DNA from 3 places in the Cryobacterium lyxosi genome. Region 1 is predicted to be linked to each of the others. Evidence: riboswitches for the same ligand, from Rfam matches in the RefSeq annotation. Region 1 holds a riboswitch; each other region holds the start of a gene.
What was found. A riboswitch is a leader RNA that binds a small molecule or an ion and turns the genes downstream of it on or off. The one in region 1 is predicted to bind thiamine pyrophosphate.
Positions count from the first base shown of each region.

Region 2: another riboswitch for thiamine pyrophosphate. It lies ahead of E3T27_RS01025 (ECF transporter S component); the one in region 1 lies ahead of thiD (bifunctional hydroxymethylpyrimidine kinase/phosphomethylpyrimidine kinase).
Region 3: another riboswitch for thiamine pyrophosphate. It lies ahead of E3T27_RS14685 (3-oxoacyl-ACP reductase); the one in region 1 lies ahead of thiD (bifunctional hydroxymethylpyrimidine kinase/phosphomethylpyrimidine kinase).

Region 1 is NZ_SOGT01000008.1:225,088-230,768, forward strand. Features, by position in the region: gene thiO (glycine oxidase ThiO) at 1-134, opposite strand, end outside; gene thiE (thiamine phosphate synthase) at 178-822, shown strand; partial or broken gene thiD (bifunctional hydroxymethylpyrimidine kinase/phosphomethylpyrimidine kinase) at 891-1,736, opposite strand; TPP riboswitch at 1,719-1,818, opposite strand; gene E3T27_RS07295 (alpha-mannosidase) at 1,962-5,033, opposite strand; gene E3T27_RS07300 (ABC transporter permease) at 5,676-5,681, shown strand, end outside.
Region 2 is NZ_SOGT01000002.1:9,263-14,943, forward strand. Features, by position in the region: gene E3T27_RS01010 (VIT1/CCC1 transporter family protein) at 1-507, shown strand, start outside; gene dinB (DNA polymerase IV) at 691-1,905, shown strand; gene E3T27_RS01020 (hypothetical protein) at 1,931-2,260, shown strand; TPP riboswitch at 2,602-2,712, shown strand; gene E3T27_RS01025 (ECF transporter S component) at 2,744-3,403, shown strand; gene E3T27_RS01030 (ABC transporter ATP-binding protein) at 3,407-4,936, shown strand; gene E3T27_RS01035 (energy-coupling factor transporter transmembrane component T family protein) at 4,933-5,681, shown strand, end outside.
Region 3 is NZ_SOGT01000015.1:252,329-258,009, reverse strand. Features, by position in the region: gene E3T27_RS14700 (ABC transporter permease) at 1-456, shown strand, start outside; gene E3T27_RS14695 (ABC transporter ATP-binding protein) at 449-1,243, shown strand; gene E3T27_RS14690 (LLM class flavin-dependent oxidoreductase) at 1,240-2,556, opposite strand; gene E3T27_RS14685 (3-oxoacyl-ACP reductase) at 2,570-3,334, opposite strand; TPP riboswitch at 3,391-3,491, opposite strand; partial or broken gene E3T27_RS17405 (Tn3 family transposase) at 3,566-3,690, opposite strand; gene E3T27_RS16660 (MarR family winged helix-turn-helix transcriptional regulator) at 3,728-4,159, opposite strand; gene E3T27_RS14675 (substrate-binding domain-containing protein) at 4,295-5,383, shown strand; gene fmdA (formamidase) at 5,464-5,681, opposite strand, start outside.

The DNA of each region.
Region 1 (5,681 bases):
CCGCCGGCCGGGTCGGGGTCGATGACGACCACGCTACGGCCGGAATGCGCCAGCGTCCAGGCGATGCCGAGCCCGATGACGCCGCCGCCAATGACGGCAACATCAACTGTTCGCTGCGCTTCCCGCTCACTCATGGTGTGCACCGATGCCACGGCAGCGCCCCTTAGGGTTGGTCGCATGGACCCCATCACCGCCCGGCTGTATCTCTGCACCGATGCCAGAAAAGATCGCGGCGATTTCGCCGACTTCGTGGATGCCGCCTTCGCCGGCGGGGTCGACATCATCCAACTGCGCGATAAGAACATCGACGCGGCCGAGGAACTTCACTATCTCGAGGTTCTGCACACGGTCGCCGACCGTCACGCCCGGCTCTGGGCGGTCAACGACCGAGCGGATATCGCCGGCCTCTCCGGCGCACCGGTTTTTCATGTCGGCCAGACTGACCTGCCGCTGCCTGCCGCCCGCACACTGCTCGGCACGGCTGCGCGGATCGGCCTGTCCACCCACACCATCGAGCAGGTGGATGCCGCCGTCACCGCCGAGAACCTCGACTATTTTTGTGTCGGTCCGGTCTGGGCTACGCCAACGAAACCCGGCCGCGCAGCGGTCGGAACCGACCTGCTGCGCTATGCGGCCGCGCAGAGCGCCACCGTCGGCAGCCTGCGCCCCTGGTTCGCCATCGGCGGCATCGACCTCGGCAACATCGCCCAAGTCGTCGACGCCGGCGCCACCCGGGTAGTGGTGGTGCGCGCGATCACCGACGCCGACGACCCGACGGATGCCGCTCAGCGTCTGCTCGCCAGCCTCCCGCCACTCGGCTAGTCCCACCGACCGTACCGCGTTCATCGCACGCCTGCAGTCAGAGTGGATACTGCTGTTGCACGGGCGAACAGCTGATGAAAGTGGTGAATCGGGCCATTTCCCTGGCCGACCTCGAGGTCGTCGGCGTGGGCCAGGGCGTCCTGGAGCCAGTCTTTGACCTCGACGAGGGACTGCGCCCAGTCACCGGTTCTCGCCTGCACCGTGGCCATGGCCGAGGAGAGCGAGCATCCGGTGCCGTGCGTGTTCCTGGTGCGGATACGTGGCAACGCGACCTCGACCACGCTGTGCGACAGTAACCCCTGGGTGTTGACCAGGGCATCCGGGCAGCTGGTTTCGTTGAGATGGCCGCCCTTGACCAGCACGGTGACACCGGTGCGAGCAGACAACCTTCCGCCCTGCTCCAGGGCCTCCGCCCAGGTGGCCGCCGGGTGCTCCCCGAGCAGAACAGCCAGCTCGGGAACGTTGGGCGTGACGAGATCGACCTGAGGGATCAGGTCGCGCAGCGCTTGCTCGGCTGAGCGGTCAAGTAGCCGGTCGCCACTCGTTGCCACCATCACCGGGTCGAGCACCACCACGGGCGGTCGACACTCCATGAGCCAGGAGCGCACCTCGGTAATGACGTCGAGTTGCGCGAGCATGCCGATCTTGACGGCATCGATGGTTACATCGTCGCTCACGGCGTTCAATTGTGCGCGCAGAAAAGCCACCGGCGGGGTGTGCACCGAGCGCACCCCGCGCGTATTCTGCGCGACCAGAGCACTGATGACCGCCATGCCGTAGCCGCCGTTGGCCGCAATGCTCTTCAGGTCGGCTTGAATCCCGGCGCCGCCGGTCGGATCGGTTCCGGCGATACTGAGAATTCGAGGCGTTTGCCGCAGCGCGAGCTGGGAGGTTTGATCAGTCATCCGTGACATTCCTTCGCTAGTACTAACTAGACAGGTTCGACGGGTATTGATCTCAGCACGCACACTATGTGCGGCACCCCGTGTCAAGGATCACCCTATACGCGCGCGCATTCAGCGCACAACCGCGCACGCGGTCACCCTGGAGCACGCCTATGCGCCGCCGGCTCTGCGACCGCTCAACGACTGGCTGCACAAAGTATTTCGCAGATAGTCACGCCAACGATGGGAGCCTGCCTACGAATGGTGGCGCAGGCTCCCCTCGCCCTCTGCGGCAGAACGGGCAACTCGCAGGGTGATGATCTGGAAAGCGCGCAGCACCAATCGACCACCAGCATCGGTTGTCGACTGCACTGCTACAGGGGCGACAGTGCGTTCGAGCAGATCGGTCTCGACGATTTCTGAGACAGTGAAGCCGAAGCTGACAGTGCCCGTGGAGCGCGAACCGCTCGCCTCGTACAGTCGCACGATAAGGTCACCGGAACGATCTTCGGCCAGTTTTACGGCTTCGACCACGATCGATGGGCACTCGCTCACGACTACGGGCGCTACGGCCGCGCCGACCACATCGCGCAGCGGCAGGTTGATCCGGTAGCCCTGCGCCGCAGCTCCGAGTACGTCTGGCGTCAGACTTATCGAGGTGCGAAGCGTGTGCACTCCTTGATCCGCAGTTGGGTCAGGGAACGTCGGCGCACGCAGCAGTGACTCCCGCACAGTCGTGGTCGTCCCTCCCCCGACTCGAGTAGTGCGGCTGATGTCATGCCCATAGGTTGAGTCGTTGGCAATCGCAATCCCGAAGCCCGGCTCCCCGACGAAAACCCACCGGTGTGCGCAGGTCTCGAAGCGAGCAGCATCCCAGGACGTGTTGACGTGGGTCGGCCGATAAATGTGGCCAAACTGTATTTCAGACGCAGCGCGGTCAGCGTGCACGTCGAGCGGAAAAGCCAACTTCAACAATTTTTGACGCTCATGCCAGTCAACCGTCGTCACGATGTCCAGGCTCGGCTGGTCACCGAGTACGGTCAGATCCTGCTGAACGGATGACCCCCCGAAGCGCCGCGTCACGCGCACCGTGACCAGCCCTGCACTCTGCACGAGCACCTTGACTTCTTCTGCTTCCAGAAGTTCCACGCCGTTTCGGTCGTAGTGCTCGTCGATGTCCCACGCGTCCCACTGCGTCGGGGTATCCCGAAAAAGTTGGAGCACATTGCCCGCTTGCCCCGCGGGCACGGCTTCTCTTCCGCTCACGCGGTCTACCAAGGAAATGAGGAGCCCACGTGCATCGATGGATGCCCGCACGACGTCGTTCTCGAGCACGAACGCCCCATCGGCCTGATGAAGGCGCACGGCTCCGGTTGGTATCCGCGGCGCAGCAGACAGGGCAGGCACTCCCGCTACCGGGAACGGTGACGCATTGAAGCTCACCGGCGTCGCATCCGTTTGCGCCGAGGAGGTGAGCGCCGCCACGGATGTCGCGATCAGGTCTTCGAGATCGATTCGCACGGTCTCGTAGGCCGCTTCGGCAACCTGATGCACCCACGCGATAGAGCTTCCGGGCAGAATATCGTGAAATTGATTGAGCAACACGGTCTGCCAGGCAGCAGCCAGTCGTTCGTAGGGATAGTCAGCGCCCATATAAAAGTACGCCGTTGATGCCCAGAGCTCGGCCTCCCGAAGCAGGTGCTCGCTGCGACGGTTTCCGGATTTGGTCCTGGACTGCGATGTGTAGGTACCACGGTGAAATTCCAGGTAGAGCTCCCCCGACCACACGGGCGGGTTGGCATACGTGGCCTCCGCCTCCTCGAAGAACGCCCGCGGGCTGGCCATACGCACGGTCGGTGAACCCTCGAGCGAACGCGTACGCTCCGCCGCTGCGAGCATCTCCCGATTGGGCCCACCGCCACCGTCTCCAAAACCGAACGGTACCAGCGACACGTTTGACGCACCCTTCTCGGAGTATTGGCGTTGAGCCCGGGCCAATTCTTCCCCCGATAACAGCGAGTTATAGGTATCCACCGGTGGAAAGTGGGTGAAGACCTGGGTGCCGTCAATTCCCTCCCAAGCGAAGGTGTGGTGAGGCATGGTGTTGGTTTCGTTCCAACTGATTTTTTGGGTGAGGAAGTATTTCGATCCCGCCGCGGTCACGATTTGTGGGAATGCCGCCGTGTATCCAAACGAGTCCGGCAGCCAGATTTCGAGGGGTTCGATGCCGAAATCCTGCATGAAGAAAGCCTTGCCCACGAGCAGCTGCCGAGCCAGCGATTCCCCGCTGGGCATGTTGGTGTCGGATTCGACCCACATACCGCCCACCGGAACGAAGCGGCCCTCGAGTGCGCGCGTCCGGATGCGTTCAAACAGTTCCGGATAGTGCTGCTTCATCCATGAATACTGTTGCGCCGACGAACAGGCGAAGATGAAGTCGGGGTCTTCATCCATCAGGTGCAACACGTTTGAAAACGTGCGCGCACACTTGCGAATGGTTTCACGCACCGGCCAGAGCCAGGCCGAGTCGATGTGGGCGTGCCCGACAGCGATGACTCGGTGGGCGCTGGCGTAGGCGGGTTGCGCCAGAAGGGGCGCCAGTAAAGCGCGGCCGAGGGATGCCGTGCCGCTCACATCCTCGGGGTCCATTTGGTCGGTCATTTTTTCCAGCGCCCGAAGAATCTCAGCGGTACGCGGTAGGTCAGGGCTCAGCTGTTCCATGAGTCCAAACAGTGTCCACACGTCTTGGTCCAGTTTCCACACTTGGGTGTCGAGCAAAGCAACGTCCATGCGGCGCAGGCGGTAGATCGGTTCGATACCCGCCGTAGCCTTGTCACCCACGAGTGTCGGCTGAAAGCCCCAGTCACTTCCCACGTCGGGGTTGGACGCGGCTTCAATGTAGATATCAACCTGCTCTCCCGGCTGGGCGATCAGCGGCACATAGTTATTGAACGGCTCCACCGCTTTCACGATGTGCCCCTGCGCGGTGAAGACCAGACCTTCCGCCTGGAACCCGGCCTGGCCAGACAGAAAACCGAGGTCCACGATGACTTCCGTGCGCGTGTGGAGGTCGTGAAACCGAGACCAGTCGGAGGGAACCATACCTGTGATGTGGAACCACGTCGTGCCCCAGGGCTTGCCCCAATGCTGGCCGATGCTGAACGGGGTGAAATCCTGGCCTTGCGCCTCAGAAAACGGCACGGGTTCGTCGGGCACTTCCCACGCGCTGATGGTCAACGGTGACGAAACCCGGTACAGCGACGGGGTGACCCGCTCGCTGACGAAACGACGGATGCGGGCGCGAATGAGGGTGGAATTGTCGTGCACGTGGTGCTCCTTGCGCTGGAGGGGTCAGAGCGTGACGGCACCGGCCATGGCCGAGGATCCGCCGAGAACACGCGACACGAAGACGTAGAGCGAACTTTGGGGAGGCCACCGTGATCGTGGTCGATTCCGAGGCTGCCTTATCGCCGTTCGCTGAACAGCCGGACACGACGAATACTGCCATGGCCACGAGTGCGACGGCGAAAGCATGTGACTTTTTCATGAATTGCCTGAGTCCCTGACGCAGTGCTCCTCGGCATCGTTGCCGGTGATTCTGCGTATTCCATACATACAACGGATGAACTAATTGCTGTCCAGATTTACTCTAGGAATGTAACAGGACTGAGACTTTTAGAAAAAGACCAGAAAATGTACAGCGTCGACGACCACGGGGTCGGTGTGTACGCCGGCCTGGTTGAATCCGCTGAGCGCGTGAAGGTTTCCCCGTGGGAGAGTCGGAGCACGTGATCGAACCGTAAGGTCTCGCTGCGCCCATCGGGGGATGGCCGTGCAAGACTGCACTAGAGTCTTGGCCTATGGCTTTCAGCCCGCGTCCCTATCCAGCTCCGCATCGGCGCCTCCAGTTGTGCCCGTGCCGGTGGCGGTAAATCAGTGTGTGCGTGATCGAAGCAAAGGGGTTTTGATGTGTGG
Region 2 (5,681 bases), on a different contig from region 1:
TCCCAGCGAGAACTGCTCGAAGCTTCCACCCCCGCCGCGCCGGCCAAGAGCGTGCTCTCCCACCTGGATCTCGCTGCAAACGAGCTGACCCTTGTCTACCGGGCCCGGGGCATGTCCGAAGACGAGGCGGAGGCGCACGCCCGCGGGGTACTCGCTACCGCCTACGCGGCGACCGGACCGATCTCGGCGGTCAGCCCGCAGGCCCCCACGCATGACGAGCACGAGGCCATCGGCACCGGAACCGGAGCGGCCCTGTCGAGTTTCTGCTTCTTCGCCTCGGGCGCGCTGCTGCCGGTACTGCCCTACCTGTTCGGCATGAGCGGCTACGCGGCTATCATCGTCGCCACGATTCTTGTGGGCGTCGCCCTGTTGGCCACCGGCGCAGTCGTCGGCCTGCTCTCTGGCGGTCCGCCGCTGAAGCGTGCGCTGCGACAACTCGTGATCGGCCTGGGCGCGGCCGCGGTCACCTACCTGCTCGGGCTGGTTTTCGGCACGACGCTCGGCTAGCTGCCCGATAAAACGTGTCGTCCCGTCGCATAACTCCTGCAGATTGCGTGACGTGATTCACGGCTCCCGCGAAAAGACGCGGTCCCGACATCTTCCCGCAGTGATTTGCAGGAGTTATGCCGTGGAATTGTATTTTCCCTCTGTCAGTAGTGCATATGAGCCGGATCGGGTTAGGGTTTTTCGGTGGGCAGACAGGATGGCAGCGGGCGGCAGATTTCGGCGGACGACGTCGACGACCGTTCGGCGACGGTGCTGCACGTTGATCTGGACGCGTTCTTTGTTTCGGTCGAGTTGCTCTCTCACCCTGAATTCGCGCATCTGCCGGTGATCGTCGGCCACCGCGGCGGCCGTTCGGTCGTCACGGCGGCCAACTACATCGCTCGAAAATACGGTGTGAACTCGGCCATGCCCATGTCGCTCGCGTTGCGCCAGTGCCCGAACGCGATCGTACTCGAGCCGCACATGGGACAGTATCGAGACTTTTCCACCCGAGTGATGAGTATCTTCGACGACGTCACGCCACTGGTGGAACGGCTGGGCATCGACGAAGCGTTTCTTGACGTTGCCGGCGCGACTAATTTGTTCGGTTCACCGGCTGTGATCGGCGAACTCATTCGCGCCCGCGTGTTCGCCGAAACCGGCCTCGTCTGCTCCGTCGGCGCGGCGTCGACCAAGTTCGTCGCCAAACTTGCCTCCGGCCTGGCCAAACCCAACGGTCTGCTCGTCGTGCCGGCCGACAAGACGGTGGAGTTTCTGCATCCGCTGCCCGTGACCGCACTCTGGGGCGTGGGGTCCGCTACTGAGCAGATGCTGACGCGCCTCGGCCTGAAACTCATCGGCGATATTGCCCGCACGCCCTTGGACGTGCTGAAAAAAACACTGGGGGAGGCCTCCGGTGTGAAGCTGTTCGAGCTGTCCTGGGGGCGTGACCCACGCTCGGTAACGGTCGAGCGGGAAGAGAAGAGCGTCGGCCACGAGGTGACCTTTGAACACGACGTGACCGATATCGACCGACTGCACAGTGAGTTGCTGCGGCAGTGCGACCTTGTAGCGGCACGGCTGCGGCGCAGCGATCTCGTGGCACGGCGCGTGGCACTCAAGCTGCGCTACACAGACTTCAGTACCGTTACCCGGTCGCGCACCCTCGCTGAACCGAGCAATGTCGGCCGGCGAATCTATGAGGAAGCAGTCGCTGCCTTCGACCTGCTGGCCGCGTCGGGTATTCGGGTGCGACTGATCGGGGTGCGGGCCGAGCAGCTCGGTCCAGCGTCGGGATCGGTTGGCTTATGGGATCCCGACGAGGACTGGCGCGGGGCCGAGCTGGCAGTCGATTCCGTGACCGAGCGATTCGGGGCGGGAACAGTGCGTTCGGCCTCCTTCTTCAAGCCTCGCCCATAAGGCACGAGTCGGCTACCCTGTTGGAATGACCAGCCTCCCGGAAAAACTCGCAGAAACCTTCCGTTCCGCCGGTGTGAAATCGGCTTACGGTGATCCCGTGCAAATTGACGGCGTCACCCTCATACCGGTGGCGCTCAGCTATTACGGTTTCGGTGGCGGTGATGCCGGCGAAGGCGGTGCTGTCGGATCCGGTGGGGGCGGCGGTGGCGTATCGCTGCCGATCGGTGCCTATGTCAAGTCGGGCGGCACCGCTCGGTTTGAGCCGAACGTCATCGCCCTGCTCGCCGTCGGTGTGCCATTCCTTCTGGTCGCCGGGCGCGCCCTGGCCCGAATAATCCGAGCCCTCAAGAAGTAGCTTTGCTCTCTAGGCGGGGCCCGGGCCGCTGGCCCAGTCTATAAACTCAGCCCGGTTCCCCCATTTGGGCCCGGGCGCGCGCGGCGGGGGCGACGAGCAGAACGGATACGGCGGGGCCGGCGCGGCCGGCGCGCGAACCGACGGCGCGCCCACCGAGGCACCCTGGGCCGCAGCCAGGACGGAAAGTGCCACGGGCCGCTCACCGGCAATCCCTGGGCGATACGCCGACGCCGCATCAGGAACCGACGCATCAGCAGGAGATACAGCGCCGCCAACACGAGCAGGATGCTGATACTCATGTCGTGATTCCCATGCCGCAAGTCTAGGCGGGGCGCTAGAATTGGCGGTATCACGGGAGTCCGGTACACCGGGCTGAGAGGAAGCTGACCAAGCTTCGACCGTCGAACCTGATCTGGATCATGCCAGCGCAGGGAGGCTTCTCGATCCCGTGCCCTGTATTCACCTACGGAAAGGGCACGAACAGTGCACGCTACAACGTCTTCACTCCGTCAGTCCACTCGCCAGGCTTCGAGGGCGAAGAAGCCCCGCAACTTTCGCTGGCGCGTGGTCGACATCGTCGTCGCGAGTGTCATCGGCGTTGCGAGCGGCGTCATCTTCTGGGCCTGGGGCCTGGCCTGGTCCCCGCTCAGTGCGATCCTCGCGTTCACGCCCGGCCTCGAGGGTCTCCTCGCCGGTGGCTGGCTGTTCGCCGGAGTGCTCGGCGGTCTCATCATCCGAAAGCCCGGCGCAGCCGTGTACACCGAGGTCGTCGCCGCTGTCGTGTCGATGCTGATCGGCACCCAGTGGGGCTTCTCCACGCTCATCTGGGGCGTCGTCGAAGGCCTGGGCGCCGAAATCATCCTCGCGCTGTTCCTCTATAGCAACTGGCGACTCGGTGTCGCCCTTCTCGCTGGCGCGGGCGCCGGCGTGGCAGTAGGTCTGCTCGACACGACCTTCACGAGCTATGCGGCATTGGATTTCGGCTACAGGGTCGTCTATTTCGTATCCGCTGTCGTGTCGGGCACCGTGCTGGCCGGCCTGCTGTCCTGGCTGGCCGTGCGCGGCCTGGCCCGCACCGGTGCGCTGAGCCGGTTTGCTGCCGGTCGGGAAGGGTCGCGAGCACCCTCCGCCGCGATCAGCTAGCGGATGTTGGACACCCCGCCGTTCCCGGCCGGTCACGGCGCGCAGATCCGCGCCGTACAGATTCGAGCCCGCGACTGGGGCTGGCGCCACGCCGGGCGCCACAATCAGGCGGTGTCCGGGCTTGACCTGCAGGTCACGCCCGGCGAGCGGGTTTTGCTGCTCGGTGCCAGCGGTGCAGGCAAGAGTACCCTCATGCACGCGTTGGCCGGAGTGCTCGGCGATGCCGAAGACGGCGACGAGACCGGCAGCCTGCTCATCGACGGTCGCCGCGCGGCCGAGGCGCGCGGGCGGGTCGGACTCGTGCTGCAGGATCCGGACTCCCAGGTCGTGCTGGCCAGGGTCGGAGATGATGTCGCATTCGGCTGCGAGAACCTCGCCGTCCCGCGCGCCGAGATCTGGCCGCGGGTGCGGCAGGCTCTTGCCGAAGTCGGCCTGGACCTGCCCCTCGACCACCCCACCTCGAGCCTGAGCGGCGGGCAGAAGCAACGCCTGGCTCTGGCGGGCGTGCTCGCTATGCGGCCGGGGCTGTTGCTGCTCGACGAACCGACCGCGAACCTCGACCCCACTGGTGTCATCGAGGTGCGCGACGCCGTTGTGCGCTCCCTCGATCATTCCGGGGCCACCTTTGTGGTCATCGAGCATCGGGTCGAGGTCTGGCAGGACGTCGTCGACCGCGTCATCGTGCTCGACCCGGCCGGCGGCGTGCTGGCCGACGGCCCCACCCGCGAAATCCTGTCAAGGCAAGGTGAGCGATTGGCGCAGGCCGGCGTCTGGGTGCCAGCCCTGCCCCCCCGGTTTCCGGCGCGCTCTCCAATCACTTCGGTGCAGACCCTGCTGCGGGCCGAGGGGCTCGCGTTGGGTCGCGTTCCGTTTGGACGGCGTGCGGCATCCGTTGTCGCCGCTGGCATCACCCTCAACCTGCGGGCCGGCACCGCCACCGTTGTGACCGGCCCCAACGGCGCCGGAAAATCTACCCTCGCCCTCACGCTGGCCGGACTGCTGAAGCCGGCCGGGGGAACGCTGCAGGCAAGTGACACGTTTGCGGCCGGTATCGTTTCCGAGCCGCACCGCTGGCGTTCCCAGCAGCTGCTGACCCGCATTGGAACCGTCTTTCAAGACCCGGAACACCAATTCCTGGCCGCGACGGTGCGGGCCGACCTGCAGATCGGCCCGCGCGCCCTCGGGCTCAGCCAGGCCGAACAGACCAGCCGCGTCGACGAGCTGATGCACCGGCTGCGACTCGACCATCTCGCCGACGCCAACCCGTTCACCCTGTCGGGTGGCGAGAAGAGGCGGATGTCCGTCGCCACCGTTCTCGCGACCCGTCCCCGCCTGCTCGTGCTCGATGAGCCGACCTTCGGGCAGGATTCTCGTACCTGGCAGGAACTCGTGACCCTTCTGGCCGAGCTGCTCGATGAGGGCATCGCGCTCGTCGCGGTCACCCACGACGCCCAGTTCGTCAACGCTCTCGCGGACGAGGAATACCGGATTGGTATGCCTGACCCGATCCGGCTCGGGACGGGAGCGCCATGAGTCTGCTGACCCCGACGATCCGCCCGAGCGTCGTCGCCCGACTCAACCCGGTCGCCAAGCTCGCAGTTGCCCTGATCGTGAGCTGTGCGCTGCTGCTCTCGATCGACTGGGTCTCGGCCGGAGTCGCCCTGCTGCTCGAGGCCGGACTTTTGCTCTGGTGCGGCCTGAGCGCCCGACAATTTTGGCTGCGAACGGCACCGGTCTGGATTGCGGCCCCGATGGCTGCCATCACGACGGTGCTCTATGGCGAAGACTCCGGCGCGCTGCTGTGGCAGTTCGGATTCATCTCGGTGACCGAAGGCTCAGCCCAGCTCGGCCTGGCCATCGGGCTGCGGGTGCTCGCCATCGGTCTGCCCGGTATCGTGCTACTCGCCACGACGGATCCGACAGACCTCGCCGATGGCCTCGCCCAGGTGCTGCGGCTGCCCGCGCGGTTTGTGCTCGGCGGTTTGGCTGGTCTGCGACTCGTAGGTATGTTCATCGAAGACTGGCACTCGCTCACGCTTGCCCGTCGGGCCCGCGGGGTCGGCGATGGCGGTGGGCCGCGCGGCGCCGCTCGCCGGTTCTTCGGCCCGGCCTTTTCCCTGCTCGTCATTTCGGTGCGTCGGGGCAGTAAACTCGCCACGGCCATGGAGGCGCGCGGATTCGGCAGCGACGAGCCCCGCACCTGGGCACGACCGTCGCGGGTCCGAGCGGCCGACGCGGTCCTGGTCGGCATCGGATTCGCCATTGCCGGTATCGCCAT
Region 3 (5,681 bases), on a different contig from region 1:
ATCGCGCCGCTGATGGTTATCTGGTTCGGGTTCGGAATGCTGCCCAAAGTCATCGTCATCGCCCTGGTGACATTCTTTCCGGTCACGGTCGGACTGATTGACGGTTTCAACCGCACCGATCGAGACGCGATCAATCTGCTGCGCAGCATGGGGGCCAACCGGTGGAAGCAGTTCGTGTACGTGCGTCTTCCGTCGGCGCTTCCCTCGTTCTTCACAGCCCTCCGAATCGGAATCGCCTACGCCGTCACCGGTGCCATTTTTGCCGAGTATGTCGGCGCCGAGCGAGGCCTGGGCATTTATATGGCGATGATGAAGAACTCGTTTCGCACCGATCTTGTGTTGGCGGCCGTTGCGGTGACCGCGTTCGTGAGCGTGTGCCTGTTTCTGTTGACCTATGTCGCCGAACGGGCGATCATCCCTTGGCACTCGAAGGAACGCAGGAGCCGGCATGGTTGAGGCAACGCCCCCGAAGATCGAATTGCGCGGAATATGCAAGTCGTTTCCGCTCGGCCACGGGCAGGTACGGTCGGTCCTCGACGACGTCGCCTTCTCGGCGCAGCCGGGTGAATTCGTTGCCGTGATCGGTCCGAGCGGATGCGGCAAGAGCACCATGTTCAACATCATGGCCGGCCTGGAGACGGCCAGTTCCGGCGAGATCCTCGTCGACGGGGATGTCGTCACCGGTCAACATGAACACTTCGCCTATATGCCGCAGAAAGATTTGTTGTTCCCCTGGCGCAGCATTCTGGAGAACACATCCCTCGGCCTCGAGGTTGCGGGGGAAACAAAGAAGATCGCCCGAGCACGGGCGGCCAGTCTCTTTCCAGCCTTCGGCCTGTCTGGTTTTGAAGATGCACATCCTTTCGAACTCTCCGGGGGCATGCGCCAGCGCGCGGCCTTGCTGCGCACCGTGGTGCAGGGCAGAGATGTCCTGCTGCTGGACGAACCCTTCGGGGCTCTGGACTCCCTCACCCGCACGGACATGCAGTCCTGGTTGCAGGGGGTGTGGTCCCAAAACGCCTGGACTGCGGTGCTGATCACCCACGACATCCGTGAGGCCATCTACCTCGCCGACCGGGTGGTCGTTCTCAGTGCGCGGCCGGCATCCGTGCGGCTGAACCTGACCATCGACCTGCCACGGCCGCGCGCGCTGTCGATGACCACCTCAGCAGAGTTCGCCGGATACGAACGCACACTCCTGGCGACCCTGCACGAGGAAACCCGCTCGTCCAGTGCACCCTAAGCGTCAGCGCCGACCGTGGGGCGTTGTAGCCCCAGATGCCCACGCAAGGTATCGGCGGTGTAGCGGGTGCGGAACAGACCGCGCCGTTGCAACACAGGGATCACCCGGTCCACGAACTCGTCCAAGGATTCCGGCAGCAGCGGCGGCATGACATTGAAGCCGTCTGCGGCACCGGAATGAAACCACAACTCGATTTGGTCGGCGATCTGCTCCGGCGTTCCGACCATGGTGCAATGCCCACCGCCGGCGGCAAGCCGGCCCAGTAACTGCCTGACCGTGGGCTGCTCAGCCTGGATAATTCGTAGGATGGTCGCATACCGGCCCTGAGGCCCGGTGAAGCCTGCCAGCGGCGGCAGCGGCGGCACCGGCGCATCCAAGTCCCAGTTACTGCAATCCTGTTGCACGAACGTTCTCAGCTGCGCGAGCGACTGCTCGGTCGGTAGGAGGGCGTCGACCTCCGCCTGCTTCGCCTGCGCCTGCGCTTGTGTGGACCCGACATAAGTGACGAGTCCGGGCATGATCAACACCGCATCCGGATCGCGGCCGGCTTCGGTAATGCGCCTCTTCACATCTTGGTAATACTCCTGCGCGCTGGCGAGGTCATAGGCCACCGCATAGATTCCTTCGGCATAACGGGCGGCCAGCGCCCGGCCAGGGTCGGAAGCGCCAGCCTGGAACAATACCGGTCGACCTTGCGGCGGGCGCGGCACCGTCAGCGGACCGTCCACCCGGAAGTGTTCGCCGGAGTGGCCGATCGCTCGCACCCGGGTCGGGTCAGCATAAACACCTCCGCGGTCCAGGACCAAAGCATCGTCCTCCCACGAATCCCACAATTTCAGTGCCACCTCGATGAACTCCGCTGCCCGGCTGTAGCGCTGATCATGGGAGGGCAGCACGTCCATCCCATGGTTGCGGGCTTCGGCGTCAAACATGGAGGTTACCACGTTCCAGCCGATGCGCCCCTTACTGATGTGATCCAACGATGCAAGCATGCGCGCCGCGTGGAAGGGCGTGTAAAAGGATGCCGAGACGGTGCTGACCAGCCCGATGCGGCTCGTCGCCCGCGCCATCGCGGCCATCGCGGTCAACGGCTCAAGAAACCACCGCGGGCCGGTACTCACATCACCGACGGCATGCCCGTCGGCGAAGAACACGGCGTCAAAGAACCCACGTTCAGCGCTTTGGGCGAGCCGTTCATAGAAACTGATGTCTCCCAACTGGTCGGCGGGCGACTGCGGCCGCCGCCAAGCGGCACCGTGGTGGCCACAACCCATGAGGAATGCATTGAAGTGAAGCTGGCGCGGAGCTGACATGAGCGGCGCGCCCCTAGTTCATCACCAGGCCGCCGTCGACCACCAGGTTCTGCCCGGTGACCGACCGCGCCCAGGGGGAAGCAAAAAAAAGTACCGCATCGGCAAATTCGTCGGGGGTTGTCACCCTGCGCAGCGGGGTGGACGCGGCAATGAAGTCGAACACGTCCTCGGGGGTGGCTGCGCTGGCATCCGTGGTGCGCAACAGCCCCCCGGAGACCATGTTCACCGCGATGTTGTGCGGGCCAAGGTCTGAGGCAAGGGTGCGGGTCAACGAGAGCAGTGCGGCCTTGGAGGCCGTGTAGTCGTGGTACGGCACCACCGGGTTTTGGAATAGGTTCGTGCCGATGTTGATAATGCGGCCAAACCCGGCCTCGCGCATGCCGGCCAGCGCCTGCTGGGTCGTGTTCAGGGCACCGCGGACACTGCCAGAGAACTGCGCCTCAAACTCGTCCCAACTGATGTCGGCAGCGCCGGAGCGGGCATCGCCGTTGAATTGGAAATCGGCCAACGCGTTATTGACCACCGTCGTCACGGGGGCCCCGAAATGTGCCTGAGCCTGCGTGAATATTGCCGCGACCTGGGCTCGGTCGGTGACGTCGGCCCGCACAGCAAAAGCGTGTTCAGGGCCGTAGCTGGCAGCCAGGGTCTCCGCCGCTGCGGCGCTGTTGCGATAGTTAATGACCACCCGGGCGCCCTGAGCCGCGAAAGCGTGCACGATGCTTGTACCCAAGCCGCGTGCACCGCCGGTGACCAGGACAATCTGTTCTGCTATTTGCATGATTTTCTTCACCTTAGGTAAGGCGAAAGGACGAGATTCGGCACCACTCTGGTACACGAAATTCTCCGTGACATCCCTTCGCTAGTTCGAACTAGATCAGGTTCAACGGGTGTCATCTCAGCCGACCGTCATCCAGTCGGCACCCCGTGTCGCTGGGACCGAGTATACGCAACCGCCGGTACCGGCAAATTCGCGTCCCAAGCCTGAACTCATCAACTGCCGCGCTGGTCGACTTTGTCGACAGTGCTTTTCCTCGAAGGACCGGTCGCGGATCTCTCCGAAGCGGTCGAAGAACATAGCCTGGGCTACGTCTTTCGGGCCTCGCCCTTGTTCAGTCCCGCTGTGATTTTGCGGCGAAAGTTTGGGATGGCGGAAGCTAGTGAGAGGGCATCCCTAAATAGTTGGGCGGTTCTGGGCGGTGCCCCCGACGAGGTGCGCCAGCAGGCGGATGAGCTCTCGGTTCTCCTTCGGTGACAGATGGGAGGTCACCTCGGCCTCCGCCTCATGGATCAGAGGAAGCAGCTCTCGTACGACGGAGCGTCCCCGCTTGGAGAGATAAGCCAGTACTCGGCGGCGATCCGCGGAGTCGACGTTGCGATAGCAGAGCGCCATCTCGATAAGTTGATCGACCACTCGCGTCAGCGTTGGCCCCGTGATATTCGTCGCCGCCGCCAATTCGGCCATCGGCGAAGCCGTGTGGTCGAAGAGATATGACAGCACGCGCCACTGGTCGAGGCTAATCCCGTGTCCTCGAAGTCGACGTTCAATGTGCCCCGTAAACAGCTGGTTTGCTTGAGAAACAAGCTGGATGTTCGGTCCGTCCACGGGTAGAGTCGCGCCGTCGGAGGGTGACGCTTGCACTTTCTTCCTTTCCAACCGGAACGAACACCGTTCAATAGGATACTTTTTACTCAAGACCTAGTCGAAGTTATTCATTTGCACGCGAACAAGGGTGTTCTCTTGGCAAAGTATAAGCGCCGACACCGACACAGCGCTCCGGTCCTCGATGACACGATACGAATCGGGTTGGCCGTTCCTCTGCAAGGGCCGGCTGGAATATTCGGGCCGTCGTGCGAGGCCATAGCCGAATTGTGCGTTTCCAAGCTGAACAAGACGGGGCTGCTCGGCCGTCGAGTGGAGATCGAGACCATCGATGCGGGGGCGCCGCCCCCCGAGATCGCCCAGACCGTGGCGAAGCTGATCGATCGTGGGCGTATCCAAGCGCTGACGGGCTGGCACATCTCATCCGTGAGAAGTCATCTCGTTCCGGTTATGGCGGGCCGTATCCCGTACGTCTACACCTCCTTGTACGAGGGCGGGGAGCGTCATCCCGGAGTCTTCTGCTCGGGAGAGACTCCCCCGATGCAGATCGCGCCCGCCCTGTCCTGGCTGCGCGATCAGCTCGGAGTGCGCAGCTGGTTCATCGTGGGTGATGACTATGTGTGGCCGCGTCGTTCGGCGACCGCGGCGATGAGCTACGCGAGGGCGCTGGGCTTGCAGGTGGTCGGCTCGCAGTTCGTTCAATTGGGCACGGAGGACTTCGCACCCCTGGTCAGGCGGCTCATCCGTTCCGGAGCAGACGGTGTGCTCATGTTCCTGGTCGGGCAAGATGCCGTTGCTTTCAATCGCGCCTTCGCACGCGAACACATGCAGCACCGCGTCATCCGCTTTTCACCGCTCATGGAGGAGAACATGCTGATCGCGTCCGGCCCCGGTGCGATCGACGAGATGTACGTCTCCGCTGGCTATTTTCGCTCGCTGTCAACGGCAGGCTCGCTCGATCTCGTCGGCGAGTACACCGACAACTTTGGAGCGGATGCGCCTCCGCTAAACAACCAAGCTGAGTCCTGCTACGAGGGCATCACCGTTTTGGCGAGCCTGATTCGTGCCGCGCAGTGCCTCGACGTGTACTGCCTGACCGCGGTATCGGAGGGGGTCGGTTACGACGGTCCACGGGGAGCCGTCGAGTTGAGGAGCGGCCATCTTCAGCAGAAGGTGCACTTGGCGCGGGCCACCGTGGCAGATTTCGACGTGATCACGACCCTCTGAGAGGGCCGCGATCACATCGAGCGGATGGTACGGCGCCGATCCATCCGGTGTTGTGCTGGATCGGCCTCGCGTCGATTCGCTCAGGAGGAGGCGACGGCCACTTGTCCTCGGTCAGTGTAGATCGGTCCGTCACCGTTCGGACGCACATCGAAATCGAAGATCTCGGTCGGAAGGAACACCGAACAAGCCGCATTCGGGATGTCGACAACGCCGCCGATGCGACCCTCGATGGGGGACGTGCCGAGGATCAGGTACGCCTGCTCTCCGGTGTAACCCCACTTGGTCAGGTATTCGATCG